Regions from separate parts of the Aeribacillus sp. SP014 genome, predicted to be linked through region 2. Evidence: riboswitches for the same ligand, from Rfam matches in the RefSeq annotation. Region 2 holds a riboswitch; each other region holds the start of a gene.

Region 1 (3,278 bases), 2.3 Mb from region 2:
GAAGCTTCATGGAAATCATAAGTATATAACAGTATTGAAAGGAGCTTCCTGAATGTCCAAAACAAGCGATAATGATAAAAAAGCTGTAGACAACAATGCAAAACGACACGAAAAAAATCTATTGAAGGAAAAAAATCGAGAGCTTGGAAAACGGCAATACTCAAAGAAAACGGATCATTTATAATGCCCGCCTGTCGGGCTTTTTCTTTTTTTGAAATATCTCTAAAGGCGAGTCTTCCACTTCTTCTATCCAGACGTTCTGAAAGAAAAAGACGCTTTCTTATCTTACAGTATGCATCTTTTCTCTAGCTTTTGTTTTCATTTTTGTCTAATAAAACATGGGCGGGGCAATAACTTTCAATTTGATTAGACCATTCATTTCATTAAAAAACAGAGAAATCCAGAACGTTTCCATATTCGAAAGCGGAGGTCATTTTTTTATATGTAAGAGGAAATGACAAACATGTGGGAATCTATCCTTTATTAATGTAAGATATTGTAAAATAAGTATACAAGAGGTGGCACAATGAAGAAACATGAAATTTCCGTGTATCTTACAAAAGAGATGGAGCCGGAATATGTCATTTCCCTTGTCCATGAAGCGATTAAATTTAACAGCTACATTTTATTCCAAACAAAAAAGCTCCAATTAAATGCGAAAAGCGTTTTAAGCATGCTCGGTTTTTCCGCCTTTTTAGAAGGTCATGTAGTCATCAGCGCTGAAGGAGAAGATTCGCTCGAAGCAGTAAAAAACTTACAAGACTTTCTTTCCCCTAAATGTTCTAAAGCGACATCTTTAGCTTAATTGCATTTAAGCAGATATTAATTTCCTTGCCGTTGCTTTAAGTAACGGTTTTTTCATTTAATTTGCGAGGAACCCCTAAAAGAGTTGTTCAACTGAACGACATTCACTATAATGAATGTAAATAACGTTATTGGAGGTAAAAAGTTGGCTAAGGAGAATTCATTTGACATCGTCTCAAAAGTGGATATTGCCGAAGTGAACAATTCCATTCAAATGGCGAAAAAAGAAATTGTAAACAGATATGATTTCAAAGGATCTAAAAGCGATATATCCCTAGAAAAAGATGAGCTTGTGCTAATCTCTGACGATGAATATAAGCTGAATCAACTAAAAGATGTATTAGTAAGCAAAATGATTAAACGCGGTGTCGCAACCAAGAATATTCAGTACGGGAAAATCGAAAAGGCTTCAGGAGGCACTGTCAGACAAAGAGCCAAACTTGTCAACGGAATTGACAAAGAAAACGGGAAAAAGATCAATGCGCTGATCAAAAATACCGGGCTAAAAGTAAAAAGCCAAATTCAAGACGACCAAGTCCGGGTAAGCGGCAAAAGCAAGGACGATTTGCAAAAAGTGATTGCAGCTGTGAAAAGCGCCGACTTGCCGATCGACGTACAATTTATTAATTTTCGCTAGCTTTGCCCTGTTCACAAAATTGAAATTTTATATTGATTATTTTGATAAAATTCGTTAAATTAGGATTAATCCGTTGTTTTAAAATTTCATACGGTAAAGCGTTCTTATCAAGAGAAGCGGAGGGACTGGCCCGATGAACCTTCAGCAACCGGATTACCCAAAAACTTTGGGTACCAAGGTGCTAAATCCAGCGATGCGTAAATTTGCGCTCGGAAGATAAGAAGAAGGGGAAAATGTTCAAGAAAAAGTCTTCTTCTTAGAAGGCTTTTCTTTTTTATATAGGTGTTCGCCTCCTTGCAGGCGCCTATTTCATTTGATTGGAGGACTTTTTATGGGGCTTTTACAAGATTTACAGAATCATATATTAATTGCCGACGGAGCAATGGGGACTCTACTATACTCATTCGGAATAGACAGATGCTTTGATGAGCTAAACGTTTCAAAACCGGAAGAAATAGAACGGATTCATTCAGCCTATTTAGACGCAGGCGCAACTGTTATTCAAACAAATACATACGGCGCCAATCGCATAAAGCTTGCCAGATATGGGCTGGAAGATGATATAAAGATCATCAACCAAAAAGGGGTTGAACTTGCAAAGAGGGCGTTACAAAAAGCGGAAAACAAAGGGTATGTCATCGGAACAATCGGCGGCATCCGTTCGTTTCAAAAAAGCGCCTTCACGCTATCTGACATTGCCGAAAATTTTCGTGAGCAGCTTCATGTCCTTTTATCCGAAAACGTAGATGGCATTATTTTAGAAACCTATTACGACTTGGAAGAACTGAAAACCGTTTTGCAAATAGCTAGAAAAGAAACGGATTTGCCCATTATCACAAATGTTTCTTTGCACGAACAAGGCGTCTTTCAAAATGGAACAAGATTGGCAGACGGTTTGAAAATGCTTGAAGAACTTGGTGCAGATATTGTCGGCCTCAATTGCCGTTTAGGCCCTTATCATATGCTGCAATCTCTGGAAGAAGTGCCGCTGTTTGAACATGCCTTTTTATCCGCTTTTCCAAACGGCAGCCTGCCAAGGTATGAAAACGGAAGATTAGTTTATGAATCAGATGAACACTATTTTTATGAAGCGGCTCTTCAATTCCGAAAACAAGGTGTCCGGCTTCTCGGCGGATGCTGCGGAACCGCGCCGAAACATATTCGGGCAATGGCTGAAGCTGTATCAAACCTCCCTCCTGTCACAGAGAAAGAAGTAAAAGAACGAAATGTTCCAATTCATGTTTTACCTATGAAAGAAAGTCAAGAAACTCCTCTCCCAGATATTGCAAAAAACAGACGCTCAGTGATTGTAGAATTGGACCCGCCGAAAACGCTCGGCTTGGAAAAATTTTTAACAGGAGCAAAAGCGTTGAAAAAAGCGGGGATTGATGCAATTACGCTTGCGGATAATTCCCTTGCTACACCAAGAATCAGCAATGTTGCTTGCGCAAATATTGTGAAAAGCCGTTTCCAGCTTCGCCCGCTCGTTCATTTAACATGTCGTGACAGAAATTTAATCGGCATTCAATCCCATTTAATGGGGCTGCATACGCTTGGCCTGCACGATATTTTAGCGGTCACCGGCGACCCGTCCAAAATCGGTGATTTTCCGGGTGCAACCTCTGTCTATGATTTATCATCGTTTGATTTAATCAGCTTAATTAAGCAATTTAATGAAGGTTTGTCATACTCCGGAAAATCACTTGGTCAAAAAACAAACTTTACTGTAGCCGCCGCCTTCAATCCGAACGTAAGACATCTTGATCGCGCAGTTCAGAGACTTGAGAAAAAAATCAGCTGCGGAGCCGATTATTTTATTACGCAGCCGCTCTACTCG
Region 2 (3,278 bases):
AAATATAGTGAATGATGTCACCCTTTAAAGAAGATGGAAGAAGTGCAAACATCTTGCCGACTCCTTCCTGAATACTAATCGACTGGGAAAGGACGCCATCCTTCAATTGCTCCCACTCTTTTGGAGCGAAACGCTTCATGATGCTAACGATGTTATCTTTTTTTGTCACCGTTCCATCAAAATCACAAAATATTACTGGCTTCAATTGGACGGTGCCTCCTTCCATCCCCAGAGCCGAATTGCTTCTTGTAATTCTATGTCTTCAGCTGCTTCATTAAGGGGAACACCCCGGGAAACAGCGTCAACTGCCTGACGGAAAGCTTTTCCTCCACCCTGAGCACCTTGCGGGTGACCGTGAACACCGCCTCCTGCATTAATGACACAATCTTTTCCAAAATCATGAATTAAAATGGGAACAAGACCCGGGTGAATGCCAGCAGATGGAACAGGAAAAACTGGTTTTAAAACTGATTCCTTCACCAATTCTTCTTTCACTTTTAAAACTTTGTCACGCTCCAATGCAACGCTGCCATATGGTGAAGGGAACAACGAAAAATCTGCTCCAGCAATTCTTATCAATTTTCCAAGCAATAAGGAATGAGAGAGCCCATATTTTTCGGATGAAGTAAACGATCCGCTAAACGCCGGATGAGCCATAATTGGGAGGGCGATTTCATCATCTTCCCTTAATGCTTGCAGCACATCGAGGCCATATGTAAAAACATTAAATAGCAAAATATCGGCACCTAATTCTTTTGCTTTTCTTGCCTTATCTTTCAATTCAAATGTTTTTCCCGTCAAATTGACCGCATACAAAGTTCGGTGCCCTTTTTCTTGATACACGTTATCAAGAACTTTTTTGCCTTCCTTTATTCTTGTTTCAAATGATGTGAGCGAATTTTCAAAAAGTATTTCGTCATCCTTTACTAAGTCGACGCCCCCGAGAGCCTGCTCCCGCAATTGGGCAAGAAGGTAATCCATATCACGTCCAATTACACCTTTAAAGATGCTCATCACTAACGGTCTGTCGTAAACGCCAAGTTTTTCTCGTAACCCCTGAATTCCAAATCGAGGACCTGGAAAATACCGAAAGATCTCATCGTCAAACTGCAAATCTAGTAATTTTATTTCTCCATCTAGTGATAATTTTCCAAAAGTTGTCGTTAAGATGGCAGGAATGTCTTTAGAAAAGTTTTCTCCCGGAAAGCGAATGTGAAGCTGTGCAATCGTTTTGCCGGAGGATGGATCCTCGCCTGTTTCTTTTATCTCAACCACTTGTCCTTTATGCTTTTTTAACTGCTCTTGCACTAAAAGAGGAAGGTCAGTCCACGAACCTACCGTTAATCCAAGAGCAATGCCTTCTGCTTTTTTTTCTAAATCTTCTCGTTTCGCAATGATTTGGTATACTGCTGTTACGTGACCCATTTTTTCAATCCTCTTCATTCAGATTTTTTTATATAAATAAAACCTCTTCAATAAGAAGAGGTTTTTTGTCAAAACAACTTCTTATCTTTCAACATCTCTGTTGGGAGAATTAGCACCGTGCTCATCATATGAGTCGGTTGCCGGGCTTCATTGGGCTCATCCCTCCACCTGCTCTTGATAAGAGTTTTATTATTAACTTTATAATTCTTATTCGGTTACTTGGATTATGCCACTATCCTTCCCCTCTGTCAACACTTTTTTACATCATATTCGATTCAAATTCGCTTACATTTTTCTGATGGCATGCTACAATTATTTAATGGTGCAGTTTAATTAAAGGAGAAATGATTTTTATGGAAACTTATACAACCCTCAAAAAGATTACTCCTTCCTATGACCCTTGGGAAGCTTATTTAGATATGAAGGAATACGGTGAATTAACATTATCAAATATAGAATTTACCACCACTACAATCTGCAATATGCGATGTGAGCATTGCGCTGTAGGATACACTTTATCTCCGAAAGATCCTGAAGGGCTGCCGCTCGATTTACTTTTAAAAAGGCTAGACGAAGTGCCGACATTGCGATCCCTTTCGATTACCGGCGGGGAGCCGATGCTTTCGATAAAATCTGTGGAAAATTATGTCGTTCCCATTTTAAAATACGCACATGAACGCGGGATACGAACCCAAATCAATTCCAATTTAACATTGGACTTGAAACGCTATGAAAAAATTATCCCGTATTTAGATGTTTTGCATATTTCCCATAACTGGGGAACAGTCGATGATTTTGTTGAAGCCGGATTTGCAATGATGAAAAAGAAGCCTCCATATAAAGAACGCGCAAAATATTTTGAACGAATCATTGAAAACTCTAGAGCTCTGGCTGAAGCGGGAGTAATTGTTTCAGCGGAGACGATGCTGAATAAACGGACGGTTCCTCATCTTGAAAAAATCCATAGACAAATTGTAGACGAAATGAAATGTCAACGCCATGAGGTGCATCCAATGTATCCAAGTGATTTCGCTAGCAATCTTGAAACGCTCAGCTTGGATGAGATACGCGAAGCAATTCATAAGCTCTTGGATATCCGCGACGAATCAGTGTGGATGCTGTTTGGAACACTCCCGTTTTACGCTTGCAGCGACAATGAGGAAGATTTAGCATTGCTGAAGCGATTGAGAGAAAGCAAAAACGTGACTGTTCGAAATGACCCTGACGGCAGATCCCGTCTCAATGTCAATATTTTTACAGGGGACATTATTGTGACAGATTTCGGCGATGTACCGCCGCTTGGAAACATCAAAAAAGATACTCTTTTATCAGCCTATGAAAAATGGATGCAATCCCCGATTGCCCAACAGCTGAATTGCCATTGTCCAAACGTAGCGTGTCTTGGACCGAATCTTTTAGTGAAAAATAGTTATTACCGAGACTTAGATTTTACAAAAAGAAAAGCGCGCATATAATAAAAGGGCTTGGGCTTCTTTCGGCAATATATTTGCCTTTCGCCCGCCCTTTTCTATTATCTAGGCTGATTGGTAATAAGAAAGTGGAAGGATGCCCGATCCTGCACAGGAATCCATGCTCCAATGCCTTGTTGCGTAACATTTTTGACAACAATTTGCTTCTTGCTTCCCCTTAACATTAAATACACTTCTCCGTAAGTGACTTTTCCTTTTTCGTTGACAGCGGGAACGTATGCGTATAAATACCCCATTTTTTTCGGCGGGATATTATATACTTGATTTTTTTTCGTCCCGAAGCCGACAATTGTTTCAAATGCTAGCGGCATTTTCGATTTCTTTGCCGCCTTCATCAGCATCAATTTTTTGACATCTTTATGA
Region 3 (3,278 bases), 2.4 Mb from region 2:
TGCCTGTTCCCGATAAACCGAAAAAGAGCGCGACATCGCCTTCTTGACCGACATTGGCGGAGCAGTGCATTGAAAATATATCTCTTTCTGGAAGCAGGAAGTTCATGACGGAAAAGATAGACTTTTTCATCTCGCCTGCATATTCAGTTCCGCCGATCAGGATTATTCTCTTTTCAAAAGAAATAATGATAAATGCTTCTGAGTTCGTTCCATCCACAGCTGGATCTGCTTTAAAGGAAGGAGCGGAAACAATCGTAAACGGATTTTTATGCTCCTTTAAATCGTCTTGGCTTTTCGGACGGATAAACAGTTGGCGAGCAAATAAATTTTGCCACGCCAATTCATTGACCACTTGAATTGGAAGACGATATTTTTTGTCAGCTCCGGCAAATCCGTTAAAAACATAAATTTCATCTCTATTTTTTAAATATTGTATGACTTTTAAGTACAGTTTTTCAAAAACTTCTGATGAAATTGGCTTGTTGACGGGTCCCCAATCAATTAAATGCTTGACAGAATCTTCTTCAACGATGAATTTATCTTCTGGTGACCGGCCGGTATATTTGCCTGTTGTAACCGAAACTGCACCTGTATTTGTTAAAAAGCCTTCTTTCCTAGCTAAAACTTTTTCTACAAGCCGTGCGACTGGTAAATTATGATATGCATTTGGTCCGCTGATCAACGAAGCTAATTCATTTGATACATCTACAATATTCATATACATACCATCCTTTTTTTGCATATTTGAAATGGTTTTATAGAAATAGTATAACACATTCACGAAAATAATCCATCCTATTTATCGATTTCTGAAAATAATGTTTTTACTATATATTTTGCCTTCATTTTTGGGCATCATACGAATCATGATTGATCAGCTGATACTGAAATAATGGATATCAGATGATTTGGAAAATTACAGAGAAGCTTTATTTATTGTTGACAAGTACTTTTTTGCTCCTGTATGATATACATTTGAACGGATACTCTTATCCCGAGTTGGCGGAGGGACAGGCCCTATGAAGCCCAGCAACCGGCTCGTTGAAAGAAGACAGTAGAATATGGCTTTCAAAATCCCGGTATTCTATGGACATACAACATGATGCGAAAGAATTCCATATTCATAGACGAGCAATGGTGCTAACCTGATGCAAGGTTATATCCTTGAACGATAAGAGTGAAAGGCAATGATGTTTATAACAACCTTTCCTCTGGCAGGGAAGGTTTTTTCTATGTATAAGAGAAATCTCGTTTAGCCAAGTTTTTCTTATCGTACGCAATTTTGATATGTTTACAACAGTGGTGAGGGAATGAGTTCCGTGTCAATGTCAAGGAGTGTAGCACTCCATAAACATCATTTTAAGTTTGAGGAGGAAGCAGTAAATGACAAAAAAGCGCCGTCTGTTTACATCTGAATCCGTAACGGAAGGGCATCCGGACAAAATTTGCGACCAAATTTCAGATGCGATTTTAGATGCCATTTTAGAAAAAGATCCGAACGCACGTGTAGCTTGCGAAACATCTGTCACCACCGGACTTGTATTAGTCAGTGGAGAAATTACGACAAGCACGTATGTGGATATACCAAAAATTGTGCGAGAAACGGTCAAAGAGATCGGCTATACGAGAGCTAAATACGGTTTTGATGCTGAAACTTGTGCTGTTTTAACATCAATTGATGAGCAATCACCCGATATTGCTGCAGGGGTGGATAAAGCTTTAGAAGCGCGAGAAGGACAAATGACTGATGAAGAAATTGAAGCGATTGGCGCTGGAGATCAAGGGTTAATGTTCGGTTTTGCATGCAATGAAACGAAGGAATTAATGCCTCTCCCGATTTCCATTGCCCATAAGCTTTCACGCCGGCTTACAGAAGTTAGAAAAAGCGAAGAAATTCCTTATTTGCGTCCGGACGGAAAGACGCAAGTTACGGTAGAATATGATGAAAATGAACAGCCGGTTAGAATTGACACAATTGTCATATCGACTCAACACCATCCGGAGGCAACTTTAGAACAAATTAAGCAGGATATTAAAGAAAAAGTAATTGATCCGGTTGTGCCAAAAGAACTGATCGATGAAGAAACAAAATATTTCATCAACCCTACCGGACGTTTCGTTATTGGCGGACCACAAGGAGATGCAGGATTAACGGGACGAAAAATCATTGTCGATACTTACGGAGGCTATGCGCGCCATGGCGGAGGAGCTTTCTCAGGAAAAGATCCGACGAAGGTAGACCGATCTGCAGCTTATGCGGCTCGTTATGTAGCGAAAAATATTGTCGCAGCCGGACTTGCAGACAAATGCGAGGTTCAGCTGGCCTATGCAATTGGTGTGGCGAAACCTGTCTCTATTTCTGTTGATACGTTCGGTACTGGCAAAGTAAGCGAAGATGTTTTAGTTGAATTAATTCGCAATAACTTTGATTTGCGCCCAGCTGGCATTATAAAAATGCTTGACTTGCGCCGCCCGATTTACAAACAGACAGCTGCTTACGGTCATTTCGGACGCAACGATCTAGATTTGCCATGGGAACGCACAGATAAAGCGGAAGCTTTGCGCGAACAGGCTCATCAATATTTGTAAAATAAAAAAGGTGTCCAATGCGATGCATGCATTAGACACCTTTTTGCTTTTATGGTCCGAATGCGACAAAACAGATGGTGCCTGCTGAAGCTCCTAGAACTATTCCCGCCAGCACATCTGAAGGGTAGTGTAGGCCAAGAAAAATTCTTGATAGTGCCACACTGAATGCGAGAGGAAGCAAAATCCATGTTAAGGCTGGAAAAAAGAGCAAAAATGGTGTTGCCACTGAAAATACAGCTGTCGTATGTCCAGAAGGAAATGAATGGTCAGTTAACGGATTTTCTAACACTTTTGTTTCAAATAATGTAAGATAAGGCCGTCTGCGTGGATAAATTCTTTTCACAATGAAAACCGGAATATGACTGAAAAAAAGTGCAGCTGAACTTGCCAAGGCAACAGTTTTTACAGGTTCATTAAAAAATAACATCAGCATTAAACATGTTGCAATTGAAAAAACAGCCCCTCCTAAATGAGTAATATACCGAAAATAAACATTCAGTCCTTTTCGTTCAAAATGCGAATTAATCAGTTTGAACAACTTGCACTCAAATTGGTAAAGCTGATTCAGCAGTCTGCCCATGTTAAAGTTCCTCTTTTCAAAAAGCAAAAATTCTTAAAAAAATTTTCTCTCATATTTATGTAAACTTCAACAAATCTAATAAAAATTTTACAAAATTTTAAAAATACAT

The links. Region 2 has a riboswitch for S-adenosylmethionine ahead of ACVIJU_RS04665 (2,3-diketo-5-methylthiopentyl-1-phosphate enolase). Riboswitches for the same ligand answer to the same signal wherever they lie in the genome.
Region 1: linked by a shared signal. The riboswitch ahead of ACVIJU_RS15985 (bifunctional homocysteine S-methyltransferase/methylenetetrahydrofolate reductase) and the one ahead of ACVIJU_RS04665 (2,3-diketo-5-methylthiopentyl-1-phosphate enolase) in region 2 are both predicted to bind S-adenosylmethionine.
Region 3: linked by a shared signal. The riboswitch ahead of metK (methionine adenosyltransferase) and the one ahead of ACVIJU_RS04665 (2,3-diketo-5-methylthiopentyl-1-phosphate enolase) in region 2 are both predicted to bind S-adenosylmethionine.

Annotation. Positions count from the first base shown of each region.
Region 1 covers NZ_JBSRXI010000001.1:3,258,221-3,261,498, forward strand. Annotated here, with positions in the region: gene ACVIJU_RS15965 (DegV family protein) at 1-21, shown strand, start outside; gene ACVIJU_RS15970 (DUF3941 domain-containing protein) at 53-184, shown strand; gene ACVIJU_RS15975 (HPr family phosphocarrier protein) at 527-805, shown strand; gene ACVIJU_RS15980 (YajQ family cyclic di-GMP-binding protein) at 950-1,441, shown strand; SAM riboswitch class I at 1,543-1,664, shown strand; gene ACVIJU_RS15985 (bifunctional homocysteine S-methyltransferase/methylenetetrahydrofolate reductase) at 1,773-3,278, shown strand, end outside.
Region 2 covers NZ_JBSRXI010000001.1:941,937-945,214, reverse strand. Annotated here, with positions in the region: gene ACVIJU_RS04670 (2-hydroxy-3-keto-5-methylthiopentenyl-1-phosphate phosphatase) at 1-205, opposite strand, end outside; gene ACVIJU_RS04665 (2,3-diketo-5-methylthiopentyl-1-phosphate enolase) at 202-1,425, opposite strand; SAM riboswitch class I at 1,504-1,609, opposite strand; gene yfkAB (radical SAM/CxCxxxxC motif protein YfkAB) at 1,779-2,900, shown strand; gene ACVIJU_RS04655 (YfkD famly protein) at 2,957-3,278, opposite strand, start outside.
Region 3 covers NZ_JBSRXI010000001.1:3,361,349-3,364,626, reverse strand. Annotated here, with positions in the region: gene pckA (phosphoenolpyruvate carboxykinase (ATP)) at 1-718, opposite strand, end outside; SAM riboswitch class I at 987-1,178, shown strand; gene metK (methionine adenosyltransferase) at 1,384-2,589, shown strand; gene ACVIJU_RS16435 (phosphatase PAP2 family protein) at 2,639-3,169, opposite strand.